Regions from separate parts of the Pseudarthrobacter sp. NIBRBAC000502771 genome, predicted to be linked through region 1. Evidence: riboswitches for the same ligand, from Rfam matches in the RefSeq annotation. Region 1 holds a riboswitch; each other region holds the start of a gene.

Region 1 (7,371 bases):
CACGTGGATGCGCCCGTCCCGTCCCAGGACGGTCCCCTGCGAGGCCACATACTGCTCCGGCGCCCTGCCGCTTCCCACCAGCCACTGGGCGGCACCGGCGTTAAAGCTGCCGGTGACGGGATCCTCTACCGTTCCAGCACCCGGCAGGAACGTGCGGACTTCAAAGTCGGTTCCGGCTCCGGGATGGTATGGCCCTATGACGCCGATCTTCAGGTCGCCCATGGCAGCCTGGTCCGGTTCCAGGGCCAGCACCTGCTCTGCGGATTCCAGCAGGACGCCAATCCATTCCGGGCCGTTCACCAGCCAGCACGCGTCAACGATGTCCCCGGCAGACACCCGCAGGGCGGCGGCCAGTTGCCGGCGGACCGGGTCCTCCACAGGGCCGAAACGTGTCAGGGGCGGCGCTGCGAAAGCCAGCCTGCCGCCGTCGAGCTTTATCCGGACCAGCCCCGCGGCGCATTCCTGCACCACGTGGCCGCCGGACTTCGGCACCCCTCCGCTCTCCAGCCAGGAATGCGCAGAGCCCAGCGTCGGATGGCCTGCAAAGGGAAACTCCTCGGCCCCGGTGAAGATCCGGACCCTGTAGTCCGCCCGCGGATCCCGGGGAGGCAGGAGGAAGGTGGTTTCCGAGAGGTTGGTCCAGTTGGCGAAGTGCTGCATGGTTGCCGCGTCCAGGCCCTGGGCATCAAGCACGACGGCGAGCGGGTTGCCGCGGTAGGCCTGTCCGGCGAAGACATCCACCTGGTGAAATGGGCGATGGCGGGGGTTCGGGTTCACCGGAGCAGGCTACCACCGGAAAACGAAAGACCCCCGCTGCCGGAGTCCGGCAGCGGGGGTCTTGGCGTGAGGCGGGGAAATTACTTTCCTGCCACCACGTCCAGTTCGATCACAGCGGCAACGTCAGCGTGGAGGCGGACGTTGGCCTGGTAGGTGCCAACCGACTTGATGTGGGCGGGCAGTTCAACCTTGCGCTTGTCGATCTTGCCAAGGCCTGCGGCCTCAACAGCGTCAGCAACGTCGCCCTGCTTGACGGTGCCGAACAGGCGGCCGGACTCGCCGGCCTTGACGACCAGCTTGACCGGCTTGGCGGACAGTGCAGCGGCCTGCTTCTGAGCATCTTCCAGGGAAGCGTGCTCGCGGGCGGCACGGGCAGCCTTGATGGACTCAACCTGCTTCTCGCCACCCTTCGACCAGGTCAGGGCGAAGTTGCGGGGCAGCAGGTAGTTACGTGCGTAACCGTCCTTGACCTCGACAACATCGCCAGCAGCACCGAGACCGGTGACCTCGTGGGTCAGAATGAGCTTTGCCATGTTAGTTAATCCCTTCCTTAGCCGCGGCCAGCGCCGGAGTAAGGCAGCAGAGCAACTTCGCGGGCGTTCTTGATTGCCTGGGCGATCTTGCGCTGTTCCTGCACCGTGACGCCAGTAACGCGACGGGCGCGGATCTTGCCGCGGTCGGAGATGAACTTGCGCAGCAATGCTACGTCCTTGTAGTCGATGACAGTGATGTCAGCGGCCTTCAAGGGGTTGGACTTTGGTTTGGGCTTACGGAGTTCAGCCTTAGCCATCGTGGAGCTCCTATTCTATGGAGCCCGTGGATATTGATCCACGGGATGGTGGTGGTCCGACGGCGGCAGTGCCCGGGTGCATCTTGCACCTTGGCAGCCCCAGCGCCGGGCCGTTGTTTAGGTTTTAGAAGGGAGGTTCGGAATCGGGGCCGTTGCCCCAGCCGCCTGCATTGGACACACCGGGCGTAGCCCAGGGATCGTCCTGTGCAGCCTGCTGGTTGCCGCCGCCCCAGCCTCCACCGGAGTTGCCGCCCTGGTTTCCACCAGAGTTGCCGCCTCCGAAGCCACCGCCGCTGTTGCCGCCACCGAAGCCGCCGCCACCCTGTCCGCCGGAGCGCTGGGTACGGTTGACCTTGGCGTTGGCGTAGCGCAGGCTGGGGCCGATTTCGTCGACCTCAAGCTCGATAACGGTGCGCTTTTCGCCTTCTTTTGTTTCGTAGGAGCGGCTCTTCAGGCGGCCGGTAACGATGACGCGCATGCCCTTGGTCAGGGACTCCGCGACGTTCTCGGCTGCTTCACGCCAAACAGCGGCGCGGAGGAACAGGGTCTCCCCGTCCTTCCACTCGTTGGACTGGCGATCAAAGGTGCGGGGGGTGGAAGCGATGGTGAAGTTCGCTACTGCCGAACCTGACGGTGTGAACCGCAATTCCGGGTCATTGGTGAGATTACCGATGACCGTAATGGTGGTCTCGCCTGCCATCTACTGCCTCCTTGTTCGATCCTGGGTGAAGAGTGCGTTTCCTGCGGGGTAAAGAATGAAGAATGGTGCTGAATTACTCAGCAACAACCTTCTGCTCTTCGGGGCGGGTGATCTTGGTGCGCATGATGGTCTCGTTAAGAGACAGCTGGCGGTCAAGTTCCTTGGCGGTCTCCGGCTTCGCGGTGAAGTTCACCACGGCGTAGATACCTTCGGACTTCTTCTTGATGTCGTAAGCCAGGCGACGACGGCCCCAGATGTCAACCTTCTCGATGGTTCCACCATCGTTCGTGATGACGTTCAGGAACTTCTGAAGCGACGGCTCAACGGTACGCTCTTCGACCTCGGGGTCGATGATTACCATCAATTCGTAAGGACGCATATGTGAACCCACCTCCTTTGGGCTAAGCGGTTACGGCATTTCCGTAACAGGAGGTTCATTTGCGATTCCGCGCGATGCCCGGCCACCGGAACGGAGGCAGGACGCAGCACAGACTTCAATATCCTAGTGCATTTGGACCCGATAGGCGATTCACGCTTGACCCAAGGCTAGCCCGCATGGATGCGGGACGGGGCCGGGCATGGTCGCTATGTGGAAAAGCCCCGCGCCCTGCAGGGTGCACTAGCAGTGGCCACGCCTGGGGCAGGTGAACGCCACGCGGGGGAAGTGAGACCCGTTACCTTATTGTGATTATCAGCGGGGTCTCGTGTACGGTCTTCCGGGGGCTGCCCCAGCCAGCCCCAATCCGGAGGACGCCGAGTTCTGCCGCCTCCCGGATCCACTAGGTTTCAGGCAGAGACGGGGGACCCAAGCCTCTCGGGCCGGATTTCCGCGCCTTGGGGTGAAGCCGCGCCAAGCGGCCGAATGGCCTCATTCGAACCCGACAGCTAACCCCGCAGGCGTTATGAGAGGTAATGTCCCCATGCCCGTATTACCCAAACGTAAAAGCAATGCATCATCCCGTTATCAAACCGAAATTAGTGGGCCCTTGACACAGGCGCCTGCCGTCCGGGGGCGAAAGCTTCAGTTTGCTGCCGGATTAGCCGCCACTGTCCTCGGGGCCGCAGTATTGGGCATTGGATTCAGCCAAGCTTCAGGCACTCCCGACGTGGACCGCGTAGCTAGCTCCGCTGACACAGTCAGCCAGCCAGTTGTCGCTGAACAAAGCCCGGTCCTTCCTGCATCGCCCGCTCCCGCAACCTCGCCCGCAGCCAGTGAACCCGCAGTCACCCCCATCGAGGCGGCCGCACCACAGGCTCCTGTTGCACCTGCACCGGCTTCCCCCGCTCCGATCGCCCCGATGTCTGCGCAATTGGCAAGCACCGGCACCTCACAACCCGTCGGTGTGCCGGGCAATTGGACCATGACCTTCGCTGACGAATTCAACGGAGCTGGCCTAGACGCAGCCAAGTGGTCCAATTGCTGGTTCTCCCCCGGCTGCGGAACCATGAACAAGGTTTCCACCAGCCCGGCAAACGTCTCGGTAGCGAACGGAAACCTGTCACTGGGCCTCGCCTCAGCCACCTCCGGCGGCCTGGTGTCCACCAACCCCAATGGGGGAGCCGGCACCGGGTACCAGTTCACCACCGGCTACGTCGAAGCCAGGATCAAGTTCACCGGTAATGCCAACGGGCTGACCAACTGGCCTGCTTTCTGGACCACCGGGCAATCTTGGCCGGCCACCGGCGAAAACGACATTGCCGAGGTCCTCAAGGCGAAAATGACCGTCAACTACCACTCCAGCTCGGGCACCCACAACCAAGGCACCGTCCCCGGGAATTGGGCCAACGAGTACCACACCTTCGGCCTCCACAGGATGGCAAACTCGTCGGATGTGTACTTTGACGGCGTCAAGGTCAAGTCCTACCCCACGGACGACGGGAATGCTCCGCAGTACATCGTGCTGAACGTCGGTTCCTCCTCGACGAACCCCGTGTACGGCCCGCAGTCACAGATGATGGTGGACTACGTCCGGGCTTGGCAGTAACAAGCCCCATGCCACCCGATGAAAGGGCGACGGCGGGACCTCCCGCCGTCGCCCTTTTCGCTTTCCTCAAGGTTGCCTAAAGCGACCCTCTGCCAGGGAAGTGATCCAGTAAACTCTTGCAATGAAGCTCCTGTACGTGACGGAAAGCGTGCCCAACCGGGATCCTGAGCAGGGGGACGGAAGCTCAATGATTCCGTACGAAGTGATCCTGCACCTCCCTTCGGACGTGGCCGTCACGCTCTTGACTTTTTCGGGTCCCGTTCCCGTTCCGGAGGAAATCAGGAGCCGCTGTGACACGGTGTACGAACTGGCGCCCCGGCAGGAACTATCGGCCTTTGCCCGCTCCGTGGGCGGCCTGACGGGACTGGGGAAACACCGGCGTTCCACCCCTTCTGCCCGCGCCGCAGCCACTCGGTTGTCCGCGGGTATGGACGCTACACTGATCCATGGCCCCCACGCCCTCTTCCTGTCCCACAGTGTCAACGGGCCACTGGTACTGCAGACCGTAGACCCCTGGTCCATTCGCGCCAGTATGGACACGGCGAGGGCACGCACCCTACAACCCGCGTACCGTCTGCGGGAACATGTGGCGGCCCGCGCTGAACGCCACCTGCCGTCCCGGGCCCGGCTTCTCACAGTCGGCGCCAGGGACGCAGCAGCTTGGTCCGCCTCATTGGACCGGGCCGTCACCAGCATCCCCAACGGCACGGCAACGGCCACCGGTCCCCGCCTCGAGGGCGACGCCCCGGTTGTGTGCTTCGCCGGAAGCCTGAATTACGGACCGAATGTGGACAGCGCCACCGTACTGGCCAGGAGGATCGCCCCGCTGGTGTGGCAGGAGGTTCCGAATGCCCGCTTCGTCATCGCAGGGCGGCAGCCCACGCCGGCGGTGCTGGCGCTGGCCGGGCCCCAGGTGGACATCCTGGCCAACGTGCCCTCCATCCTGGACGTGTTCCAAGCTGCGGACGTGGCTGCTTTCCCGGACGAGCACGGGGTGGGTATCCGGAACTCCGTCCTGGAAGCCCTCGCCGCCGGAGTGCCCGTGGTGGCCACACCCGTGGCCGCGAGGGAACTTCCCGCGCACCCGTTGCTTGCCGTTCGGGACAGTCAGGAGGCTCTTGCCCGCAAGGTGGTGGAGCAACTCTCGGCTCTAAAGCCACCGCAAGGGGATCTCCCCAGAGGCCGGCCGGGTGTTGCCGCAGGTGCAGTCCGCACTTGGGAAACCGTGGCAGGCGAGTACCTGGCGGAAGTCCGGGCAGCCATGGCGGGCGAACTCTCCGAAACGAACGGGCAACCATGACGTACGCACCGGGGGAATTGGAGCGCAAGGGAGTCCGGGGAGCCCTGTGGCAGGGACTGGCCTTCGCCTCGGGCAGGGTGATCGTGCTGGTGACCACCGTGGTCTTGGCGCGGCTCCTCTCGCCTGAGCAATACGGCCTCGTCGCGCTTGCGCTGGTGCTGATGGCCTACGCCGAAACTATCGCCGACGCCGGAGTGGGACAGGCCCTTGTCTACCTGCCCAAGACTCCCGTCATCGCAAGATCGGCGCTGCTGCTGTCCGTTGCCTTGGGTGCAGTGCTTGCCGTGGCAGCCCTGCTGGCCGCGGACACGGTGGAGGACCTCCTTGAGCTGGACGGGGTAGCACCTCTGGTGCAGGTCCTGGGTGTTTCCGTGCTGGCCACCGCCTGCGGCGCCGTCCCGGAAGCCATCATGCGTCGGGACCTGAAGTTCAGGCAACTCACTGCGGCGCCGGTACTGCGCGCCGCGACCATGGGAACGGTGACCCTCTACCTGGCCTTTACCGGCCATGGCGCCTGGTCTCTCGCCGTCGGGACGGCCGCCGGGTCCGTGGCATATGCCGCCACCTGCTGGTTCCTGGTCCGCCACGAGGCACCCTGGCAGATCTGGCGCGTAAGCAGAAGCGCCATCGCGGCAAATGTCCGCTTCGGTGCCCCAGTCGCTGGAAGCACCATGCTGGCCAGAGCGATCTTCGACGTCGATTACCTCGTCATCGGAATCGTCCTCGGAGCGCATGCTCTGGGCCTGTACACCCTCGCCTTCCGGCTGCCGGAGGCCCTGATCCTGAACGTTTTCTTCGTGCTGTCCACTGTCCTGTTTCCCTTGTACACGCAAGTCCGCGGCGACCGGCAGCGGCTGCGGGACGGATACTTGAAGAGCGTCACCGTCCAGGCCCTGTACGGCATCACGGCCGGCGTGGGGCTTGCCGTCGTGGCGCCGGTCCTGGTACCGGTCTTGTTCGGAGCGCAATGGGAACAATCGGTTACGCCGCTGGTTTTCCTTGCCCTGTATGCGGCCGCCCGGTCCCTTGGCGCCGGTGCCAATGATGTCTATAAAGCCTTGGGCAGGCCCGGACTTTCAATCTGGATCTCCGTTGTCCGCCTGGTTGTTCTTCTTCCCGCACTGATCTTTGCCACCCGGTGGGGCATTGTGGGTGTTGCATGTGCCCAGATGGTGGTAGCCGTTGTTTTTGCCTTTGGAATGCAGGCTGTGGCAGCAAAGGTGATGGGGACCAGGATGCGCCGGATGATGCGTGCCGCCGCGCCCGGAATGGTATGCGGGGCGGCCGTAGGCCTGGTGGGACTGCTCAACCTGGCCCGGCATTTAGTGGGGCCAGTGCCCACCTTAGCGGTCATGGTGGTTGCCGGGGTGGGCCTGGTGTACTGCGTGCTGCGGTGGGGCTACAGGGACCTGCACGACGAGGTTCTGGGGCTTTTCAGGCGCACCCACGGCGCATCAGAGACAGCTGAAAGCCGGGCTTCATAGGTCCGCCCTAGGCGGCGTTAAGGACGTGGCGCCACAACCAGAAATCCCTGTCCGACTGGAGGGCCATCCGGACTTTTCTGTTGCGCTGGGATGGGTCCACTTCCGCTTCCTGCGCCAACCGGTCGACCATTGTGGCAGTGGAGCGCGCCCACGTAGCAATAACCAGTAGTGGCAAAAGGTCCTGGTCGACTCCCCGCGTGCCGAGGTGGCGGGAAAGCGGGTCGATGGCCCAGCCCTGCTCGCCAAAAGCCTTGTCGAAGGCCGCAGCCTGGGCCTCCCGCGCAAATGCCTGCTCGCTGGATTCACTCAGGTACTGAAGGTAGAACACCAGGTCG
Region 2 (7,371 bases), 1.9 Mb from region 1:
GATGCGGAACTGGCGCCCAAGGCCGACCTCGGCGAAGAAACCTACCGGGGCACCGGCCGCCTCGACGGCCGCCGGGCCATTGTGACCGGCGCGGACTCAGGCATCGGGGCAGCAACGGCGATCGCCTTTGCCAGGGAGGGTGCCGACGTCGTCCTTTCCTACCTGCCGCAGGAAGAGGAGGACGCCGCGCGCATTGCCGGAATCATTGAGGCTGCCGGCCGCAAGGCCGTCAAGGTACCGGGGGACCTCAAGGACTCGGCCGCCTGCCGGGAACTGGTGGACACGGCGGTGGCCGTGCTGGGCGGGGTTGACATCCTGGTCAACAACGCCGGAAAGCAGGTTGCGCAGGAGGACCTGGAAGACATCAGCGATGAGCAATTCGACCACACCCTGAAAACCAACGTCTATGCCATGTTCTGGGTGACCAAGGCCGCGGTACCGCATATGCCGGCGGGCTCAACGATCATCAACACTACGTCCATCCAGGCCTACAACCCCTCGCCGACCCTTGTGGACTACGCCACCACGAAGGCCAGCATCAACAACTTCACCAAGGGCCTGGCCCAGCAGCTGGCCCCCAAGGGCATCCGGGTGAACGCCGTGGCGCCGGGCCCGATCTGGACCCCATTGCAGGTCAGCAGCGGCCAGCCCAAGGAGGAACTCCCGGAATTCGGCCAGTCCACTCCCCTGGGCCGGGCGGGCCAGCCTGCTGAACTTGCCCCCGCCTACGTGTTCCTTGCCTCGCCCGAATCCAGCTATGTGGTGGGCGAAACGCTCAACGTCAACGGCGGCAGCCCGACGCCGTAGCGACCCGGCCGCCTGGGCGGTGCGGCGCGTCCAGGCTGCCGCACCGCCTCCTCCGTGATCAGTCCGCCGCGTCCAGGCCGGCCAGGAGTTCGTCGGTAGCCGGGTCCGGTTCGCCATTGAAGAACTGGGCCAGGACGCTCTTGAACACTGTTTCTCCGGGCGCCGCCCGGAGGAACAGCGTCATGCAGGAGCGGAGCTTTTTGGCATCGACGCCACCGAAAATGTCTTCGGCGGACTGGTCGGCGTGGTTTGCCAGGACCAGTGAACACTCCAGGAGCCGTGGGCCCAGCAGCTCGTGGTCCAGGTACGCGCGAGCCTCAGCAAGGGACGAAATGGCGTACCTGCGGGATGTGGCGCTCTGTCCCAGCCCGGCAAGCTGGGGGAAGACAAACCACATCCAGTGGCCCGACTTCCGGCCCACCTGCAGCTCGCCCAGTGCCTGCTCATAGGTTCCGCCGGTGTTTTGGGCGGCAACAAAACGCTCAAGGTCAAACGGTTCATTCATATGGATCTCCTTGGTACGTTTCACATGGACAAGTATTTTTCAAGGGCGGCGGCTGCCGCCCGGAGCCCGGGGTCCGGATCTTCCCGCCACCGCGCCAGGACAACGCCGGCCCGCTGCCGTTCACGCCCGCCCAGCCCCGCAAGCAGCGGGACCAGGACATCGGAGAGCAGGGGCGCCGCCAGGTCCCCTGCCCGGGCGGAACGGAGGAACCCTTCCAGCCGGGTCAGGTCGGAATGCCGGAGCAGCCGCACCCGCGACTGCAGCAGCACCACGGCGGCCAGGCGGCGCTCGAACACCGGCCGCGAACCGGGCCGCGGCTGTCCCCACAATACGGAGGCCAGCATGACCGTGCCGTCATGGTCCAGGTCCTTGAATTTCCGCAGCGCGTCACGGACCGTCCCCCGGACGGCCCCCACCGACGATCCATACGAGGCCAGCTGCCCGCCCAGCCGGCTCCCGACGTCGTCGGCCCGGTACCAGGAGCCCTCATTCTGCAGCGTCCGGTCGACGAACTCCGCAGCCGCCGACACCACCTCCGGGGCCTCCGTCATCGCCCGCGGCCGGACGAGGCGTGCAGGATGCAGAACGGCGTCCATGGCCGGGCTTCCAGGCGGCCCTCGGCAATAGGCTCCCCGCACACCGCGCAGGTTCCGTAGGTTCCCGCGGACAGTCGGTCAAGGGCCGCTTCAATCTGCCCAAGGCCGGCCGAGCTTTGTTTCAGGAGCGCTGAAGCCTGCGAAAGTTCGAAGGCAATGGTGGCACCTTCGGGATCGTGCTCGTCATCCACATTGGAGTCCTGGCGCGCCGAATTTGCGGCCTCGATATCCGCCCGCAGCGCCGGCAGCAGTGCCACGCGCCGGGCCCGCTCCTCTTCGAGCAGCGCGCGGAACCGTTCGAAATCAGGCATGGGGACAGCCTAACGCGTCAATCAGTACCAGTTCAGGGCGGCGGAGTGGTTCCAGGCCGCGCACGGGGAACCATACCGGTCCTTGATGTAGCCAAGGCCCCAGTCGACCTGCGTGCGGTAGCTGGTGAGCCAGTCGCTGCCGGCACTGGCGTACTTGCCCGGCGGCAGCGCCTGGGCTATTCCATAGGCACCGGAGTAGGCGTTGGTGGCCGTGGTCAGCCAGCTGGACTCCTTGGTCCACAGCTGGGCAAGGCACAGGAACTGGTCCTGGCCCCACCCGAAGGCGGCCAGGCGCCCCGATGCATAGCTTTTCGCTCCGGCCGGATCGTTCACCGCACCGCCGGGAACGGAAGGAACGACGACGACGGGCGGAGCCGGCGGGGCCGGCGCCTCCGGGGCGGCCGGCCCGGGATCGACAGCGGGAGGAGGGGCCGGAACGGGTTGGACACCGCCTGGCTGGACGGGACCTGCCGGGGCCGGGTTTGCCGCGGGCGCGGGTGCCTTCGGCTGCTGCGCCGCCGCGGCGGAGGCCCTGGCCGCGGCCTCCGCCTGCTGCCGGGCCTGCTCCTGCGCGGCGGCGCGCTTGGCCGCCTGGGCCGCCTCGTAGGCAGCCTGCGCCGCCTGGCCCTGGCGGTACTCACCCTCAAGGGCCGCCGTCGTGCCTTTCAGGGCTGCGAGCTGGGCTGTCAGCTCGCCGCCATGCCGCTGTTCCTCCGCCACCTGCCGGGCCAGCGAATCCTGGGCCGCGCGGGCGGACTCCAGCGTTGCCTTCGCCTCCGCGGCAAGCCGCTCCCGCTCGCTCCTGGCAACCTTCTCCTGGTCGGCAAGGGCGGCGGCTGCCTGTTCAGCGGCCGCCGCCTTGGTGACCAGGGCCGCAGTCTTGTCCCCCACGAGCTTGACCAGGTTGAGCCCCTGGACGCTGTTGGTTCCCAGGGCATCCAGCGCCACGAAGAACCCCGTGTTGGTTCCGCCGGTTTTGTAGGACTCGACAGCCAGGGCGCCGAGGTCTTTCCGGTAACGTGCCAACTCCTGGTTGGCGTGGGCGGACCGGGCGGAAAGGGTCTCGAGGCGGGAAGAAGCTGCCTGGAGCCCGGCGTCGGCGGCAGCGTACCCTGCCGCCGAGCGCACGGCGGCTTCCCCTGCCGCCTCAGACTCGGCTTCGAGGCGGGACAGCAGTCCGTTGATGATGGTGATCTCCCCCGCCTTCGAAGCTTCCGAGGACTGGGCCGCCTGCACGTCTGCCCACGAAGGATACCCGCCGGTTGGGGGCGGGTCGTCGGCAGTGGCCGGAAGGACAACGGTGGCGGCCAGGGCAACAGCCGCCAGGCCCCCCAGCACGGGGAACCTGGCGGTGGTCACGAACAGGGGCATAGTCCCGAAGCTTACCGGCGGATTGGAGGGGCACGCAGGAAGCCGTCTCCACATTGTTACTTGGACGGCAGCCACCGCCATCAGTCGAGGTCAGGCGGGAAGCAGGCTTATCGTCCACACGTTTGCGCAATTCGAGAGGGCAGCCTCGTATGTTACCTAAATGTGACAATCGCCGTGCCCATGGGTTAGGGTCGTCAGGTGTCCCTCTCAGACGGGACATTCCCGTCAGTATGCCGAGCCCTGCCGCTGACCATGGGATCCAACCGCTCCAGTTGGCAGGGACGGGGGAACCAAGTTTCCACGGCCACATGTGGCCTAGGGGTTAAGTCGGCAGCGCCTCCCTCCATCGCGGGGCCGCTCCCGGCCGGGTATCTCCAGCCCGAACCCGACAGCTCACCCCGCAGGCATGGGAGAGGCGATCAACCGTGTCAAAAAATTCCATTTCAGCCCGCCACCGCGCGACTCCGGCCCGCTCCATTGTGCTCGAGGGCCTCGCCGTAACAGCCAAGTCGCAGGCCCGCTCCCTGGGCCGCCCGGCGCTCGCTGTGGCAGCAGCGTCCGGCATTGCGTTCGGCGTGGGCGCCCCGGCCCACGCTGGCGTAACCGCACCGGACACCACTGAGCAGACCAGTGTGCAGGCCACCGCCGCAGCACCGGCCGCAGCCCCTGCCGCAGCAGCAGGGAACGTCCACACCGTGGTTTCCGGCGACACCCTCGGCGCCATCGCCGCGGCGTACGGCGTCAACCTCAATGACGTCCTGTCCGCCAACGGCCTGGGCCTGTCCTCGGTCATTTACCCGGGCGACCAGATCCAGATTCCCGGCGCCGGTTACACCGCAGCGCCGGCACCGGCCCCGGCTGCAGCACCCGTGCAGGCGGCAGCCGCCACCGCACCGGCCAACACCGGCATGAACATGTCCTACGCCTCGGCAACGCCTGTGGCTTCCACCACGGGCACGGGCACCGGCGCGGCGATCCTCGCCTCGGCCTACAGCCAGCTGGGCGTCCAGCAGGACTGCACCGCGATGGTTGAGAAGGCACTGCGCTCCGTCGGCAAGTCCGTAGGCGACCTGGCCCCCACCCAGTTCTTCCAGTATGGCACGGTGGTGGGCTCTCCCGCCCCCGGTGACCTGATCATCACCTCCGGCCACGTGGGCGTTTACGCAGGCAACGGCCAGGTTGTCAGCGGCGGCGTCAACGGCTTCGACACGCAGGTGCACTCCATCAGCTGGCTCGGCGGGTACTCCGCAGTGCGCGTAGCCTAGTCCCTGCCGGTCGGGCCCGCATGGCGGTGCCGACTGTGAAGGAGGGTGGCAGCCGGGAAACCGGCTGCCACCCTCCTGTCTTTAACGCACCCGCCGCGCCGCCGCGGTCAGGTCCCGCAGAACGTCATGTAGCTGCCGAAGTCCTCCGGCGGTCCCTGCATATAGCGTTCCAGGCCGGGCCGTTCAGTGAAGGGGTGGCTGACAGCTGCCAGCAGCTGCTGCAGCGGAGCCCGGTCCCCTCCGGTGGCTGCGGACAGCGCCTCCTCCACAAGGTGGTTCCGGGGAATGTACGCAGGATTCACGCTGTCCATCAGCTGAGCGTCCGGCTGGAGATCCTGCCACCGCACCAGCCAGGAATCAAGGGCGGCAAGGTCAAGGACCATGCCGCGCACGGGGCGGCGGTCCCCTCGGGCGGCTTTACCCAGGTTGCGGAAGAACAGGGTGTAGTCCACGGGTCCGTCCTTCAGCATGTCGAGGACATCATCCACCAAGGCCCCGGCGGCGCCGCTTTCATCGACGCCGTCCAGACCCAGCTTGGCCGCCATCCCCCGGGTCCATGCCTTGCTGTACTGGCCCCGGAAACCGCCCAGGACCTCCACCGCCGGGGCCACGGCTTTCTCCTGGTCCTGGTCAATCAGCGGGAGCACGGCCTCGGCGAGCCGGGCCAGGTTCCATTCGGCCAGGACCGGCTGGTTGGCGTAGGCGTAGCGTCCACCGACGTCGATGGAGCTGTAGACGGCGGCTGGGTTGAAGGCGTCCATAAATGCGCAGGGCCCGTAGTCGATGGTCTCCCCCGAGATGGTCATGTTGTCCGTGTTCATGACCCCGTGCACGAAGCCAATGAGCATCCACCGGGCGACGAGCTCTGCCTGGGCGGAGACAACTGCCGCGAACAGCGCAAGGTAGGGGTTTGCGGCATGGGCCGCCTGCGGGTAGTGCCTGCCGATGGCGTGGTCCGCCAGCCGCTTCAGGAGGTCCATATTTTCGGTTGCGCGCGCGTACTGGAAGCTGCCAACGCGCAGGTGGCTGCCCGCAACCCGTGCCAGGACGGCGCCGGGCAGCATGTCATCGCGCCGAACCTGCCGCCCGGTGGCCACAACGGCGAGCGAACGGGTGGTGGGAACGTGCAGTGCGTGCATGGCCTCACTGACAATGTATTCACGCAGCATTGGCCCGACGACGGCGCGGCCATCCCCGGCGCGCGCGAATGGCGTCCGCCCCGAGCCTTTGAGGTGGACGTCCACGAGGCGGCCGCTCCGGTCAATGACCTCGCCCAGCAGCAGCGCCCGTCCGTCACCGAGCAGGGGCGAGTACCCGCCGAACTGGTGCCCGGCATACGCCTGTGCCACAGGTGTGGCACCTGCTGGAACGTGGTTTCCCACCAAGAGCCGCACCCCCTCGGGGCTGCGCAGGTACTCCGGGTCAAGGCCCAGGTCCGCTGCCAGTTGGTCGTTCAGGACGAGGAGCTCCGGGCTGGGCGCTTCCTCGGCCCGCCAGGGCACGGCGAGTTCCGCCAGTTCCCGGGCGAATCGGCCATCGAACGTGACCGTGGATTCAGCTGCTGCCGTCATGGTTTAACCCTATCCCCGCAGTTGGACCGGCACCCTCCCGCGCCGGCTGCCGCCGCCGCGGAACGGGGATGCGGTCAAGGTCCTTGGCCGCGATCACGGTAACCCCCGGGGCCCGCGCCTGCGCTTGTCCTGCAAGCAGGGAGACGTCGTCACCGTACCGTGCGGAGAAGTGGGTGAGCACCAGGGTGCGCGCCCGGGCGGACGCTGCCAGCTCCCCCGCTTGCCCCGCAGTGAGGTGAAGGTACCGCTGAGCCAGGGTACCGTCGTCGTCACTGAACGTTGACTCGGTGACCAGCATGTCTGCCCCGTCCGCCAGCTCTTCTGCGCCGGGACACGGCGCCGTATCCATGATGAAGGCGAAGCGCTGGCCCGGCCTCGGACTGCTCATCTCTTCCAGCCTGACTGCCCCCAGTGCGCCATCGCGCTGGAGCCGGCCCACGTCCGGGCCGGAGATGTCTGCCCCCTGGAGCCGCTCCGGCAACAGGGTTCGTCCGTCAGCTTCCCGGAGCAGGTAGCCGTAGGTCTCGATGCGGTGCTTCAGGGGCCGGACCTCCAGGCCTTCCGCCACGGGCCCGGGGCCCGAATGCGGATGGAGCCGAAGGTCGATGCCGGGTGAACTGACTGACACCAGCGCCCGAACCACCGGGTCGCCGGAGGCCGGGTAGTGCAAATGGACAGGGTGCGGCACGCGGTTCAGTGCCATTCGGGACAGCACCCCGGGGAGGCCGTAGCAGTGGTCTCCGTGCACGTGGGTGAGGCAGATCCTGGTGATGTGGCTGGCCGCCACACCCGCATGGATCATCTGGCGCTGGGTGCCCTCGCCGGGGTCGAAGAGCAGGCCCGCGCCGTCCCAGCGAAGAAAGCAACCGTTGTGGTTCCGGGTCCGGGTTGGGACCTGGGAAGCGGTGCCCAATACCACCAGTTCACGCACCGCGGGCGTCTGCC
Region 3 (7,371 bases), 850 kb from region 1:
TCCATGAAGTCCCCGTGGACTGGATTGACGACCCGGATTCGAGCGTTGACGTGGTCCGCACGGCGCTGGCCGACATCCGTGGGATGGCACGGCTCACCCGCGACCTGGTCTACGGCCGGATCCCGGTCCCGGAACTGCGCGCAGCCCTGGCGCGGGGGCCGCTGCCCGCGTCGTCGCGGGCCGACGAACAGACCCGCCGCGGCAGCCTCTTCGGCCAGCTGGTCCGTTTCGCCGCCATCGGTGCCGCCTCAACGCTTGCCTACCTGCTGATCTTCCTGTTCTGCCGGGGCTTCATGGATCCGCAGCTGGCAAACTTCCTGGCGCTGCTGGTCACCGCCGTGGCCAACACCGGAGCCAACCGGCGCTTCACGTTCGGCATCCAGGGCGGCAACCCGGTCCGGCACCATTTCGAGGGGCTGATCGTGTTCGGCATCGGCCTGGTGCTCACCTCCGGGGCGCTTGCCCTGGTGCACCGGACGACGACGCCTGACCGGTGGGCGGAAGTCCTCACCGTCGTGGCGGCGAACCTTGCGGCCACGGCTGTGCGGTTCCTGCTGTTCCGGCTCTGGGTGTTCCGGGAACGGACGCCGCGGACGCACACGGGCGGCACCTCCATTGCGGCACAACAGCCCGTCGAAAACACCGAAGCCGGCACCCAAGCCCCCTCCACAGAAACGGCAGCATCATGACCTCCACTATTTCTCCCACCGGCCACGCTGCCGGCACGCCGGCCCCTTCCCCCGCCCCGGACCTCCAGCGGGCATCCGGCGGGACCACGCCCCGCTGGCAGCGCTACGCCTTCGGGAACCAAGCACGCTGGGTGCGGCCTTCCGCAGCCGCGCTACTGCTGGGCACTGCCGTCCTGTACCTGTGGAACCTCGCAGCAAGCGGCTACGGAAACTCGTTTTACGCCGCAGCCATCCAGGCCGGCACCAAGGACTGGACCGCCTTCCTCTTCGGCTCGCTCGACGCCGGCAACGCCATCACCGTTGATAAACCACCCGCGGCGCTATGGATCCCGGCCCTCGTGGGCCGTATCTTCGGATTCTCGTCCCTCAGCATGCTGGTGCCCGAAGCGCTCATGGGCGTGGCCGCCGTCGGCTTCCTCTACCTTGCGGTCAAGAGGGTTTCCGGGCCTGCGGCAGGCCTGCTGGCAGGTGGGGCCCTGGCGCTGACGCCCGTGGCTGCGCTCATGTTCAAGTTCAACAACCCGGACGCCATGCTCACCTTGTGCCTGGTGCTGGCGGCTTACTTCACCACCCGGGCCATCGAGCGTGCGGGCTGGAAATGGCTGGTGGCGGCGGGCGCGGTGATTGGCCTGGCGTTCCTCACCAAAATGCTGCAGGGATTCCTGGTGGTACCGGCGCTGGCGCTGGCTTACCTGTGGGCGGCACCGGCCCCGGTGGGACGCCGGGTGGTGCACCTGCTGGGCGCACTCGGCGGCATCGTTGTGGTGGCCGGCAGCTACGTTGCCTTGTTCCAGCTGACGCCCGCCTCTGCCCGGCCATACATGGCCGGTTCCACTACAAACAGCTTCCTCGAACTGACTTTCGGCTACAACGGGCTGGCCCGCATCACCGGTTCGGGTGAGGGGATGCCCGGCGGAGCCGCAGGAGGCGCAGCCGGCGGACCAGGGCGCGGCTTCGGCGGAGGGAACGGAGGATTCGGCGGTGCCGCCGGCCTGCTCCGGATGTTCGGGACCAGCTTTGGCGGCGAGGTGTCGTGGCTGTTGCCCGCGGCGCTGGTCCTGCTGGTGGCAGGCCTGTGGTTCACGCGGCGTGAAGTGCGCACTTCACCGGGCCGCGCAGCGCTCATCCTGTGGGGCGGTTGGCTCCTGGTCACCGCCGGAGTCTTCAGCTTCATGAGCGGCATCGTCCACCCCTACTACTCCGTGGCGCTCGCCCCGGCGATCGCCGCCCTGATCGGCATCGGCGCCGTGGAACTTTGGCGCGGCCGTGCCTACTGGACGGCCCGGATTGTGCTGGCCGTGACGGTCCTGGGCACCTCCATCTGGTCCGCCGTACTCCTGGGCCGGGATGCCGAGTGGCTCCCCTGGCTGCGCATCGCCGCGATCGTCCTTGGCGTCCTGGCAGCTGCCGGGATCCTCCTGCGCCTCGACGCACTGGGGGCGGGCGGACGGTTCCGGCGTGCAGGTACGGCCGCCGTCGTCGTCGTGTCCCTGCTGGCCGGCGGACTCGGCACAACTGCCTGGACCCTGGCCACCGCCGCTTCCGCGCACTCGGGCTCCATTCCGACGTCGGGGCCCGCGGGTTCGTCGGCAGGCGGCTTTGGGAACCGGGCCGCTGGCGCCCGCGGCGACCGCACGGACGCAGGCGCCGGAACTGACGGGGCAGCCTCCGGCAGTAACGGGTTCGACCCGGCGAACGGCTTTGACCCCACTACTGGAAATGGTGGTCCGGGCGGTGGCCCCGGCGGTGAAGGGACCACCGACGCCGCCGTGACCGCGCTGCTCTCCTCCACCACCACCAAATGGTCCGCCATCGTCTCGGGCGCCAGCCAGGCAGCCAGCCTGGAACTGGCCACCAACACCAACGTCATCGCGCTGGGCGGCTGGAACGGCGGGGATCCGTACCCCACGCTCGCCGAGTTTCAGGACATGGTGTCCAAGGGCGAGATCGGGTACTACATCCAGGGTGGCGGCATGGGCGGAGGCGGCATGGGCGGCCGCGGCGGCAACTCCGAGGTGGCCGCCTGGGTACAGGCGAACTTCCAGGCGCAGACCGTGGGCAACTCCACCGTCTACCGCCTGGCGGAGTAGCACGCCATGGCCAGTCACTACCCGACCCCGCCGTTCTCAAGCACCGCGACCGGCGTTGGGCGTCCCTCCGGGGCACGTGCAACCGGACCCCGGGCCGTAAGGGCCCGGGCTGCCGACGACGGGGGAACAACGTCCGCCGGGGACAGCGGGACAAAGTCCGTCCGGCCTCCGCGGAATCCCCAGGCCCTCCGGCGGCATCTGGAACTGGCGGCAGTACTGGCCGGAACGGCCGTGTTGTACCTGTGGAACCTCGGCGCATCAGGCTGGGCGAACGCGTTCTATTCCGCCGCGGCCCAGGCGGGATCGCAGGACTGGACTGCCTGGTTCTTCGGTTCCTCGGACGCTGCCAACTCCATCACGGTGGACAAGCCGCCGGCCTCGTTGTGGATCATGGGACTGTCCGTCCGGATCTTCGGATTGAACCCGTGGAGCATCCTGGTCCCGCAAGCGCTGATGGGGGTCGGGGCCGCCTGGCTGCTCCACCTTGCGGTGCGCCGTGCCGCGGTGCAGGCCACGGGTGACGACACCGTCGCCCACCGGGCCGGCTTGCTGGGCGCTGCCGTCCTCGCCCTCACGCCGGTTGCCACGCTGATGTTCCGGTTCAACAACCCTGACGCCCTGCTGGTGCTGCTCATGACTGCCGCCGGGTATGGGATCCTCCGTGCAATCCAGGAGGACCGGCCGCGCTGGCTCCTGCTGGCCGGCGTGTTCCTGGGCTTCGGCTTCCTGGCCAAGCAACTTCAGGTCCTGCTGGTGGTTCCCGGGTTCGCCCTGGCCTACATGGTTGCGGGGCCGGGCAGGCTGCGCCGGCGCCTCCTGCGGCTCGCCGCGGCAGGGGCGGCGATGGTGGTTTCCGCCGGCTGGTGGCTCGCGGGTGTCGAGCTGACACCTGCCAGCATGCGGCCCTACATTGGCGGGTCGCAGGACAACTCCATCCTGGAACTCACCCTTGGCTACAACGGATTGGGGCGGCTGACGGGCGACGAAACGGGCAGCGTGGGCGGGGGCAACGGTTGGGGCGTCCCCGGCCTGTTCCGGATGTTCAACAGCGAGTTCGGAGGCCAAATAGCGTGGCTGCTGCCCTCCGCCCTGATCCTCGCGGCGGGCCTGCTGTGGGTGGGCCGACGGGCGCCGCGGACGGATCCGGTGCGTGCGTCGGTGGTGGCCTGGGGCTCGTGGGTCCTGGTGACGGGCCTGGTGTTCAGCTTCATGGCCGGCATCATCCACCCCTACTACGCGGTGGCGCTGGCGCCGGGCATTGCGGCACTTACCGGCCTGGGCGCTGTTCTCCTGTGGCAGCACAGGCAGCAGCTGGCCGCTGCAATCCCGCTCGCGGCGGCGGTGGCAGCGGCAGCCCTGACGGCGTTCTCCCTGCTGGGCACCACCTCGGCCTACGGTCCGTGGCTGCGCTGGCTGGTGCTGGCGGCAGGGCTGGCCGCTTCCGCCGGAGTGGGCCTCAACCGGTTCCTGGGCCGCCGCTCCCTCCAGCGGACGACGGCGGTGCTGGCCGTTGCTGCGTCGCTCGCCGGGCCGCTGGCCTACTCCGTCTCCACGGCATCGGCGGCGCACAGCGGGGCAATCGTCAGCGCAGGCCCCACGTCAGGGTTCGGTACGGGCCCGGGCGGAGCCCCCGGCGGCACTGGGGGCAACGGGAACGGATTCGGCCCCAGTGGCACAGGCAGCACAGCCCAAGGCACGCAGGGACAAGGCACTCGAGGACAAGGCACGCAGGGACAGGGCTTCCGGCAGCCAGGTACCCAAGGCGGCACAGGGTTTGCCGGAGGCCGCAGCGGAGGGATGGGCGGCCTCTTGGGTGCCCCCACGCCGTCGGCCGGGCTGGTCACCGCGCTCCGGGCGGGGGCCTCAAGCTACACCTGGGCCGCGGCCGTGGTGGGTTCGAACAACGCCGCCGGTTACCAGCTGGCAACCGAACTTCCAGTCATGGCGGTGGGCGGCTTCAACGGCACCGATCCCTCCCCCACGCTGGCGCAGTTCCAGGAGCTGGTGTCCCAGGGAAAGATCCATTTCTTCATCGCGGGCGGGACCATGCGCTCCACCAGCGGCTCGGATGCAGCAACGCAGATCGCTGAGTGGGTGGCCGCCAACTTCCAGTCGCAGAGCATCGGTGGCACCACGGTGTACGCCCTGGCAGGCCAGTAGCGAGGCAGTCCGGCCCGGACCGGAAGTCCCCGGCGGGCTGGACTGCTTCCGTTTAGCCGGTCCTCAGCGCGTGCGGCCGCAAACCGACGCGCGGAATCCGCGACTTCCGTTACCTAAATGTGACTTCTGCTTAATCTTCCTGTACCGTCGATTGGGTGCGGTTTCCGTTCGGGCCGCATATCCCGGGTTGACGCCAAGCTCTGCCGCTTCCCCGGATTCCGATTGAGCAACGGCAGAGGCGGGGGACCCACCGTCCCGGGCAATGACTGCCCTTGGGGTTAAGCCAGTACGTGATTTTCATTCCGTACGGCCGGATGCCCTCATCCGAACCCGACAGCTAACTCCGCAGGTGTGAGAGGCGATCAATCATGTCCAAAAACACGGCAGAATCATGCCTGCAGGCTAAACACAGGGCCAAACCGCAGGCCAAGAAGACCACCCTGGGCCAGCGCGCCGCCGTCCTTGCGGCATCGTGCGCGGTACTGGTGGGGGTAGGCGCGGCCGGACAGGCCACCAGCAGCATGACCCCGGCGTCGTCCACCCAGTCAAACACGGCAGCAGCCGACGCCCAAATGAGCATCGAGAAGAGCGAAATCCGCTCCAACCCGGTGGAGAGCCCCGCTCCCGCAGCCATCAGCGTTGCACCGCAGGCGGCTGAACCGGCTCCGGCAGCAGCGCCCGCGGCTCCCGCACCGGCCCCTGCCCCGGCACCCGCACCGGCCCCTGCCCCGGCACCCGCACCGGCCCCCGAGCCTGCACCCGAGCCTGCACCCGCCGTCGCAGTCAACGATCCCGCCGGAGCCCAGGCATACGCCGCCGGCCAGCTGGCCACATTCGGCTGGGGACCTGACCAGATGCAGTGCCTGCAGACCCTGTGGACCAAGGAATCCGACTGGACCACCACAGCTACCAATCCCAGCAGCGGGGCGTACGGAATCGTCCAGTCCCTCCCCGCCGAGAAGATGGCCAGCTCAGGTGCGGACTACCTCACCAACTACCGCACCCAGATCAACTGGGGCCTGGATTACATCAAGAAGAGCTACCAGTCCCCCTGCGGTGCACTGAACTTCCACCTGGCGCACAACTGGTACTAGGCACCATTTCCCTGCCGCGGCGCGACGAAGCGGCACCTTCAGCTGAGCCTTTCCAGCATTGACGGCCGCCCGACGACGCGTCCCTGGCCCCGCCGTCGTTCGCCCTGGAGTGGGGCCCGGCAGGGAACTACCGCGCAGTGAGGGCCGCATCCCCGGGGATGCGGCCCTCACTGGTTTAAGGTGCAGAGCTTGGCGCCGCGCCTGCCCCCGCGTTCCGCCACGGTATGCACTGGACAGACCACTTGTTGCCGTCCGGATCGGCGAAGTACACGAAGTGTCCCCAGTCCTGGACGTCCACGTCACTGACGTCCACACCGTTGGTTTTCAGGAAGTCATGCGCCGCGGTGATGTCGCTGACCACCAGTTGCAGGTTTGACCCGGTGCCGGGAGGTGCGTCCGTCAGCCCCTCGCCAATGCAGATGGAGCAGGCCGAACCTGGCGGCGTCAGCTGCACGAAACGGAGGTCGTCCGAGGGCCGCTCATCGTAGTCGGCGTTGAAGCCCACCTTGTTGACGTAGAAGTCCTTGGCGCGGTCAACGTCGGAGACAGGGACAAAGACAAGTTCGAGTTTCCAGTCCATCCGCACAGGCTAGCGGCGGGGCACCGGTCCGAAAAGGCCCAGCGCAAAAAGAAAGCCGTCTAAGAAGTCCCTCCCCGACAGGTCCCGTCCGGAGGCAGGTGGCTACCCGGCGATGCCGTAGAGGCGGTCGCCGGCATCGCCCAGCCCGGGAACGATGTAGGACTTCTCGTTGAGCTTCTCATCGATGGAGGCCAGGACGATGTGCACGTTTGCGTCGCCCAGTTCCTCCTCCAGCTTGGCCAGGCCCTCCGGAGCCGCCAGCAGGCAGATGCAGGTGACGTCCGAAGCGCCCCGCTTGAACAGGAACTTGATGGCCTCGCGCAGGGTGCCGCCGGTGGCCAGCATGGGGTCCAGGACGAACACCTGGCGGCCGGTCAGGTCCTCGGGGAGGCGCTCGGCGTAGGTGATGATGTCCAGCGTTTCCTCGTCCCGGGCCATGCCCAGGAAGCCCACCTCGGCGGTGGGGACCAGTTTGGTCATGCCCTCCAGCATGCCCAGGCCCGCCCGGAGGATGGGGACCACCAGCGGTGTGGGCTTGGTGAACGCCGTACCGATGGTGGTGCTGACAGGCGTTTCGATGGTGACGGGCTCGGTGCGGACCTCCCGCGTGGCTTCGTAGGCCAGCAGCGTCACCAGCTCTTCCGTCAGCTGCCGGAAGACAGGCGACGGCGTGTTCTTGTCCCGCAGGACGGTGAGCTTGTGGGCGACCAGGGGGTGGTCAACAACGAGAGTACGCATCCCCCAAAACTATCATCCGG
Region 4 (7,371 bases), 1.0 Mb from region 1:
CACCGCCTGGGCGGCCAACGGCATGTCGCAGGCCAGCACCAGGGAGTAGGGGGCCCCTCCCCCGTTCCTCGCCAGGGTATCCAGGCCTGCGGCAATCGCAGCCGCCGGACCAGCAAAGGGCGGCTCCTCCCGGCATGCAAGCAGGTTGGCAGGGCGGACCGACAGTGGCAGCGGGTGGCCCTCCCCGGATTCACCCGGCAGGACTCCCGCATCGCCAACAACCACGGTCAGCCGGGCACCGGCCGCCGCGGCAACGGCGCGCTCCAGGAGGGTTTGGCCGTGGAAAATCAACGACTGCTTGGGTACACCGCCCAGGCGGGATGATCGTCCCCCGGCCAGGATCAGGGCATCAAAAGCCAAGCTGTTCTTGTGCACCCCCCCAGCCTAGCGACCGGCACCCTTTCCGGTGCCGGGAGGCGCCGGGAAACCGTCAGGCAGCTCGCTCCGGCAGCAGGAACGGATCCCATGCGGGGGTCGGCTTCTCCAGTTCCTTGATCTGCCAGATCGTCCCGTGCGGCGGCTCGGGAACAAACCGAAGGGTCCACCCCATCTCGGCGGGAGTGTGGTCGCCCTTGACGTTGTTGCACCGCAGGCAGGCGGCCACCAGGTTCTCCCACGAATCGGCACCTCCACGCGACTTTGGGTGAACGTGGTCGATTGTGTGCGCAGCCTTGCCGCAGTAGGCACATTTGTGACCGTCCCGCCGGAGTACGCCCCTGCGGCTGACGGCCGTTGAGTGGTTGTACCTGGGCCGGATGTAACGGTTGAGGAGGATCACGGACGGGCGGCCCAGGACGTCGGTGGGCCCCACCACCGGGTCCTCCCCTTCGGCCACGACGCTTGCCTTGCCCGTGAGCACAAGCACCAGCGCCCGGCGGAAAGTGATAACCGCCAGCGGTTCATATCCAGCATTCAGAACGAGAGTGCGCATGCACTTACCTCTTCACGGCCGCACCCGTCAGGGGCACGAGGGCCGGCTGCCCTCGGCATGTCCGGGCTATGGATCGACATCACAAGAGTAAACAAAGAAGTGCAGAATCAGGTAATCGCCGCCCCGGAGGCCCCTTCCGTCACCATGCCAGGGAAAGGGCGGAGGCGCCGGCGGCAAAGCCCTTAAGCGCAAAGGACCCCCGCCTTGCTGGCGGGGGTCCTCTGGCAAGCAGCACGCGGGCCGGCGCTTGTTAAGGCCGGCACAGGAATGCCTAACGTACGCGGATGGCTACCGGGCCGGAGCCAACATTGGCGCTGAAGACCACGGTGTCGTTGCCATTGAAGCCGCCGTGGACGGCCATGCCGTTACCGGCGTAAACGGCAATGTGGGCCATGCCGCCGCCACCGTCGGCGTAGTACAGCAGGTCGCCGGGCTGGGCCTGGGACATGGGCACGGTGTCACCCAGCGACAGGTAGCCTGCCGGCCAGTCGTGGAAGTGGATGCCGACGGCAGCCAGTGCGTTGGTCACCAGCATGGTGCAGTCCTGGTGCACGCCGAGCTGGGCGTATGCGGCGGAAAGGATGGCTGCACCCTTCCCGCTTGCGGAAACCTGGGCGGCGGGAGCAGCCGGAGCAGCGGCGGTAACAACCTTGGCCGTGGCCTTGGCAGCAGCAACAGGCTGCGCCACAGGCGCGGGAGCAGCTTCCTGCACCTGGACCTGGGGCTCGGGCTCGACGACGGGAGCCGGCGTGGTGGTGACAGCAGGCTTCTCGTAGCTGATGGCAATGGTGGAAGCCGCGGAAATCGGGGCGTCGACGGCCGATTCAACTTCGAGCTGGGACGCCGGAGCGGAATCGCGCTTGACGTTGGCGTCGGCAGCGTTCGCTGCGAGCCCGCTGGTCAGGACCAGGCCGGAGGCCGCGGCGATAACAGCAGCCTGGCGGCCCATGCCACCGGCGTTGTCGCTGACAGCTTTGGCAATGATGGCGATCGAGTTGGTTTTGGTGACCTCGGCGCGGTGCCGTGCGGTAGCACGAGTCGTCATGAGTTCTCTCTTTCGTTTTTCCTTCGGACCGCGTGTAGGCAGGCAAAGGGGGCTGGACGCGCCGGCATCTTGGGGGTACGCCGGCGCATCCCGAACGGGGATCTGGTTTCTAGCGGAAAAGCTGTGGGCAAAGAAATAGCCCTTGGAGCGCTAAGCCCAAGAACTACTTGTTGAGGTGGTAGTACGACGAGGTACCGGTGGCTGCGGGCGAGTGCAGCAGCGTGCCCTGGGAGGGGTTGAGCGCGCTGATCATCATGCCGTTGCCGACGTAGATACCCACGTGCGCGCCGCCGTTCTGGACAACGAGGTCGCCCGCCTGCGGGGTGGAGGTCGGGGTCATGATGCTCCACGCGTTGGTGCGCGGGATGCTGATCCCGGCCTGTGCGTAGACCCACTGGACGAACCCGGAGCAGTCCCAGCCGGTGACCGGGCTGGTGCCGCCCCATACATAGGAGTGGCCGATGCCGGTGTAGGCGATGGCTGCAATGCCGGAGGTTGCGGCGGAGACAGTCTCGGCAGCCTTGGCGGCGGGAGCGGCGTCCTGGCCGGCGGCGCGTTCGGCCGGCGCGGTGGACTGGGGACGTACCGCCTCCACCTTCGGAGCGGCGGTGGTCTTGACGACCGGGCGCTCGAAGGAAACCGTGGCCGTGGGGGCGGCCGTGACGGCCAGTGCCGTCTGTGCCGAGCCGGACTCGGTGGATGCAGAGACACCGGCGGTGGTGTCAGCGGCGTTTGCTGGCAGGCCCATGCTCAGGATCAGGCCCGATGCGGCTGCCACTACGGCAGCCTACGGTCCCGGCATTTGCACTCACGGCCTTGGACACGGCGTCCAAGGGGCTGGTGCGAACCGTTTGCGCACGGTGGCGCGCAGAATGATGGCGTGAAGACACGAAGGTAGCCTCTCCCAATGCCTGCGAGGTGAGCTGTCGGATTCGGATGGGAGTCACCCGGCCACGCAGCTTCCTGGGAAGCTGGTGACTTAACCCCAAGGCCTTCTGGAGAGAAGGCCAAAATTGGTTCCCCCGCCCCTGCCAGACGATGAAATGCGAACGGACCTTGAGCGGTGGCAGAGTTAGGCAATCCACTCAAGAGCGTCAACTTCGGAAAAGTTGACGCGAGTTAGACGGTACAGCAGTTTTGTTTCAATGTCACATTCAGGTCACGGCAGGTCGCTGCGATCTGAGAGTGGGCAATCATTCGTTACAGCCAGCCCATGGGGTCGACCACTTCGCCGTTGACCTGCACCTCGAAGTGCAGGTGGCAGCCGGTGGAGGCACCTGTGGTGCCGCTGAGCGCCACGACTTCTCCACGGGAGACCGTCTGGCCCACCTTGACGTTGAAGGACGACAGGTGGTTATACGTGGTTTCCAGTCCGTTGCCGTGGTCGATGACCACCCGGTTTCCGCCGCCGAACTGGTGCCAGCCTGCGAAGGTAACGGTGCCGGTCGCAGCGGCAAGGACGGACGTCCCGCATTGAGCCACGAAGTCCTGGCCCCGGTGGAAGTCGCCGGAGCCGCCGGTAATCGGGCTCACCCTGTATCCGAACGGTGACGCGGTGACGAGGGAGGCTAGTGGTGCAGCCAGGGTGCCGGCCGACGCCGCCCGCGTGACGGAGCCGGCGGACTGGGCACTCAGGAGCTGCTTGAGCTTCCCGTCCGGGTCAGCCTGGGTCACCACGGCGGAGCGGCTGAAGTCGATCTGGGCACCAACATCAGCGGAAATCTGCGGCTGCGGGCTGACGGAGGAAGCTGCCAGGGGCGCGTTGCCGGACGCATCAGTGGCCATGACCGGGCTGGTGGCCGGCACTGTGACCGTCAGCACCAGTCCGGTGGCAGCCAGGGCGATTCCGGCCTTCTGGCCAATCCCGCTTGCGGCGGCGAACTCCGTTACCTGCCGCAGGGGCCCCCGACGGCGGCGCGCGTCGCGATGCAGATCGCGGGGGCGCTCCACTGCTGCGTCTTCGACAACCCGGGGTGCCGAAGGGGGGCTGGCTGCGCGGCGGCGCCCCCTGGAGGTCTGCATGGTCAAGAAGGGTTCCTCTCTGGAAAAGCCTGCGGAGTTAGCTGTCGGATTCGGGTCAGAGAGATCAAAGACCCGGCCCGCCGCGGCAAGCTTCTGCACAGGGGTATTCCCGGAAGAATCCTTCACTGGAGAGGCTTGCTGCTGACGGACTTCACCCCAAGGCAGTCCCCCGCTGCCGCTTGTGGTTCCCCCGCCTCTGCCAGTAACGACTCGTGCACCCGATCCGCTGGCAGAGCTCGGCTCCGGATCGGGTAACGCTTAAGTATCAACGATTGGTTCCACTATAGGGCCTTTAGACCCTAGGTAACAATTCCGTTATCTTTGCGTGGAAGTGCCTTGCCGGGGTAAAAGGCCGGGCCTCAGGGCTGGGACACGGCCACGAAAACGTGGGCGGCAACCTCGGGCGGCAGCTCCAGTGCGCCCTCGATGCCCGGGACCCGCACGGAGATGTAGTCACCCACGCGTTCCAGCGCCACGGCGGCACCGGGCCGGATTCCACCTTCGTCCAGTTGCGCCAGCAGTTCCGGCTCCACCTGGATCGGTTCAGCGAGCCGGCTGATGGTGACAACAGAGGCCGATGCGTAGCCCTTCATGGCTTCGACCAGGCTGATGGCTCCGTCGGCGCCGCCGGTGGCAGGCTGTCCACCCAGGGCGGCGAGCCCGGGGATGGGGTTGCCATAGGGCGATTCGGTAGGGTGGTCCAGCATCTCGTAAATGCGCCGCTCAACCCGCTCGCTCATGACATGTTCCCAGCGGCAGGCTTCGTCATGCACGTAGGCCCAGTCCAGGCCGATCACGTCGGCCAGCAGGCGTTCGGCCAGCCGGTGCTTGCGCATGACCTCGGTTGCCCGCTTGCGGCCGGTGTCAGTGAGTTCCAGATGCCGGTCACCGGAGACCACCACGAGCCCGTCGCGCTCCATCCTTCCGATGGTCTGGGACACGGTAGGGCCGGAGTGGCGCAGGCGCTCGGCAATACGGGCCCGGAGGGCAACGATGTTTTCTTCCTCAAGCTCCAGGATGGTCCTGAGGTACATCTCCGTAGTGTCGATCAGATCCGTCATCCAGCTCAGCTCCTCGAGCGCAGTACCTTGCGTTGTCCCACCGTATCGCCTCTTCCCGCGAGGTAGTCCGGGGGCCAGCTTAGCCTATTTTGAGTTTGTCCGAATAGCCGAGCGTCGGGCGGCGTCGCCCGGACGGCGCGTCTCATTGTCTGGACTTTGGGCCCGCCGGCTCCCGCCGCCCCTGCCATTCAGGCAGAATGGTGAAGGCCCGCTGCGCAGCCATCGCCTGCTGCCGGCCGGGCCATGACCCGCCCGTCCGGACCAAACTTTCGTCCCCGCCGAATTGGAGCACCTGTGAGCGACACCAGCATCACGATCCCCGCCGACCTCCTGCCGAAGGATGGGCGGTTCGGCGCCGGCCCGTCAAAGGTCCGCCAGGAACAGATCGATGCGCTGGCAGCAGCGTCCAAGACCATCCTCGGCACTTCGCACCGGCAGGCGCCGGTCAAGAACCTGGTGGGATCCGTCCGCGAAGGGCTGAGCCAGTTCTTCCGCGCCCCGGAGGGCTATGAAGTGGTCCTCGGCGTGGGCGGCTCCACGGCATTCTGGGACGTCGCGAGCTTCGGCCTCGTGGAGAAGAAGGCCCAGCACCTGTCCTTCGGCGAGTTCGGGTCCAAGTTTGCGGCCGCCACCAACAAGGCGCCCTTCCTGGAGGCTTCCTCGATCATCAAGTCCGAGCCAGGCACGCGGCCGGCGGCCCAGGCCGAGGCAGGCGTTGATGTCTATGCCTGGCCCCAGAATGAGACCTCCACCGGTGTTGCTGCCCCTGTCACGCGCGTTTCCGGAGCCGACGAGGGATCGCTGGTCCTGGTGGACGCCACCTCCGCGGCCGGCGGCCTGGACGTGGACGTTGCCCAAAGCGACGTCTACTACTTCGCCCCGCAGAAGAACTTCGCTTCCGACGGCGGCCTCTGGCTGGGCCTGTTCTCCCCGGCCGCCCTCGAGCGCGCCGCGCGGATCAAGGCAGGCAACCGCTGGATCCCGGACTTCCTGGACCTCCAGACCGCCATCGACAACTCCCGCCTGAACCAGACGTACAACACGCCGTCGCTGTCCACGCTGGTCACGCTGGACACCCAGGTCCAGTGGCTGAACTCCAACGGCGGCCTGGATTTCGCCGCCGCACGCACCGCAGACTCCGCCGGACGCATCTACAGCTGGGCCGAGGCCTCCGAGTTTGCCACCCCGTTTGTGGCCAACGCGGAGGAACGCTCCAATGTCATCGCCACCATCGACTTCGACGAATCAGTTGATGCCGCGGCCGTGGCCAAGGTCCTGCGCGCCAACGGCATCGTTGACACTGAGCCCTACCGGAAGCTGGGCCGCAACCAGCTGCGGATCGCCACCTTCGTGGCTATCGAGCCCAGCGATGTCTCAGCCCTGCTGTCCAGCATCGACTACGTGGTGGGCGAGCTGCGGAAGTAGGCGCGGAGAACAGTCAGGACAACATACGACGGCGCCGCCCGGTTCATCCCGGACGGCGCCGATTTCGTTGTCCCCTTCCGGGGTGGCCGGGCTCCCGGTGGCGAGGTGCGGTCAGGCTTCCGCTTGCGTGCCGGCGTCGTCAGTTGGATCGTCAGCCGCTGTTGCGTGGCCTTCAGTTTCCGCGGCGGCCGTTACCTGGCTGTCCGCTTCGGACTCCTGCTGCTGGTCCTCGGGGCGGACACGTTCGGCCCAGGGCACCCACTCCGGGGCCAGGATCGAATCTTCCGACGGCAGGAGGCCCAGCTCATTGACCGTGACCACTTTTGAGCGGGAGTTGCGCGTCAGCACCGCGTACCACTGCCACCCCGCGTATCCGGGCAGCCGGGACTCAAACAGGTGGGTGACCAGCCGGTCGCCCTCGCTCTTGGCCGCCAGGTGCGGCCCGATGGTGGCCGCAGGCGTGATGCCCTCCACGACGGTCCGGGCAGTGTCCACGGCGGCGGCCAGGAAAGCGTCCGGCTTGCCCGTGCGCCACACGGGCACGCCTGCCTTGCGCTTGGGCGGCGTCCTGGCAGCCTGCTCCTGCACCGGCGTGCCCGGCTGTTCGGAATCGGGAGTCATCGGCGCTAAACGTCGAGCTCGTCGGCGACCTTGCGGAGGGCGGCAGCAATGGCCTTGCCCTTGTTGCCGTCCGGGTACTTGCCCTTGGACAAGGTCCCGGACAGGTTGTCCAGTACCGTCACCAGGTCCTGGACCAGCGGGGCAAGGTCCTTGGCGCTCGGCCGCTTGGCCTTGGCAATCGAGGGAGTCTTGTCCAGGACGCGCAGGCCCAGCGCCTGGGCGCCCTTGCGACCGTCCGCTACGCCGAACTCCACGCGGGTGCCGGC

What was found. Region 1 has a riboswitch for cyclic di-AMP ahead of NIBR502771_RS20675 (family 16 glycosylhydrolase). Riboswitches for the same ligand answer to the same signal wherever they lie in the genome.
Region 2: linked by a shared signal. The riboswitch ahead of NIBR502771_RS14130 (LysM peptidoglycan-binding domain-containing protein) and the one ahead of NIBR502771_RS20675 (family 16 glycosylhydrolase) in region 1 are both predicted to bind cyclic di-AMP.
Region 3: linked by a shared signal. The riboswitch ahead of NIBR502771_RS01410 (hypothetical protein) and the one ahead of NIBR502771_RS20675 (family 16 glycosylhydrolase) in region 1 are both predicted to bind cyclic di-AMP.
Region 4: linked by a shared signal. The riboswitch ahead of NIBR502771_RS00780 (M23 family metallopeptidase) and the one ahead of NIBR502771_RS20675 (family 16 glycosylhydrolase) in region 1 are both predicted to bind cyclic di-AMP.

The regions. Positions count from the first base shown of each region.
Region 1 covers NZ_CP041187.1:1,165,436-1,172,806, reverse strand. The annotation lists gene NIBR502771_RS05550 (PhzF family phenazine biosynthesis protein) at 1-777, opposite strand, end outside; gene rplI (50S ribosomal protein L9) at 858-1,310, opposite strand; gene rpsR (30S ribosomal protein S18) at 1,328-1,567, opposite strand; gene NIBR502771_RS05535 (single-stranded DNA-binding protein) at 1,692-2,267, opposite strand; gene rpsF (30S ribosomal protein S6) at 2,341-2,646, opposite strand; cyclic di-AMP (ydaO/yuaA leader) riboswitch at 3,009-3,181, shown strand; gene NIBR502771_RS20675 (family 16 glycosylhydrolase) at 3,629-4,252, shown strand; gene NIBR502771_RS21150 (glycosyltransferase) at 4,374-5,552, shown strand; gene NIBR502771_RS05515 (oligosaccharide flippase family protein) at 5,549-7,036, shown strand; gene NIBR502771_RS05510 (aminoglycoside phosphotransferase family protein) at 7,044-7,371, opposite strand, start outside.
Region 2 covers NZ_CP041187.1:3,015,570-3,022,940, reverse strand. The annotation lists gene NIBR502771_RS14155 (glucose 1-dehydrogenase) at 1-807, shown strand, start outside; gene NIBR502771_RS14150 (DUF1810 domain-containing protein) at 866-1,312, opposite strand; gene NIBR502771_RS14145 (DNA alkylation repair protein) at 1,333-1,863, opposite strand; gene NIBR502771_RS14140 (TraR/DksA C4-type zinc finger protein) at 1,860-2,219, opposite strand; gene NIBR502771_RS14135 (lytic transglycosylase domain-containing protein) at 2,241-3,590, opposite strand; cyclic di-AMP (ydaO/yuaA leader) riboswitch at 3,812-4,012, shown strand; gene NIBR502771_RS14130 (LysM peptidoglycan-binding domain-containing protein) at 4,016-4,855, shown strand; gene NIBR502771_RS14125 (YdiU family protein) at 4,963-6,426, opposite strand; gene NIBR502771_RS14120 (ribonuclease Z) at 6,410-7,357, opposite strand; gene NIBR502771_RS14115 (DUF664 domain-containing protein) at 7,350-7,371, opposite strand, start outside.
Region 3 covers NZ_CP041187.1:319,005-326,375, forward strand. The annotation lists gene NIBR502771_RS01395 (bifunctional glycosyltransferase family 2/GtrA family protein) at 1-689, shown strand, start outside; gene NIBR502771_RS01400 (glycosyltransferase family 39 protein) at 686-2,779, shown strand; gene NIBR502771_RS01405 (glycosyltransferase family 39 protein) at 2,786-4,939, shown strand; cyclic di-AMP (ydaO/yuaA leader) riboswitch at 5,139-5,302, shown strand; gene NIBR502771_RS01410 (hypothetical protein) at 5,308-6,033, shown strand; gene NIBR502771_RS01415 (VOC family protein) at 6,209-6,613, opposite strand; gene upp (uracil phosphoribosyltransferase) at 6,716-7,351, opposite strand; gene NIBR502771_RS01425 (phosphatase PAP2 family protein) at 7,364-7,371, opposite strand, start outside.
Region 4 covers NZ_CP041187.1:168,388-175,758, forward strand. The annotation lists gene NIBR502771_RS00760 (NTP transferase domain-containing protein) at 1-375, opposite strand, end outside; gene NIBR502771_RS00765 (HNH endonuclease) at 431-931, opposite strand; gene NIBR502771_RS00770 (NlpC/P60 family protein) at 1,203-1,976, opposite strand; gene NIBR502771_RS21145 (C40 family peptidase) at 2,140-2,754, opposite strand; cyclic di-AMP (ydaO/yuaA leader) riboswitch at 2,871-3,065, opposite strand; gene NIBR502771_RS00780 (M23 family metallopeptidase) at 3,177-3,998, opposite strand; cyclic di-AMP (ydaO/yuaA leader) riboswitch at 4,009-4,250, opposite strand; gene NIBR502771_RS00785 (metal-dependent transcriptional regulator) at 4,358-5,059, opposite strand; gene serC (phosphoserine transaminase) at 5,354-6,484, shown strand; gene NIBR502771_RS00795 (DUF3027 domain-containing protein) at 6,596-7,105, opposite strand; gene NIBR502771_RS00800 (cold-shock protein) at 7,111-7,371, opposite strand, start outside.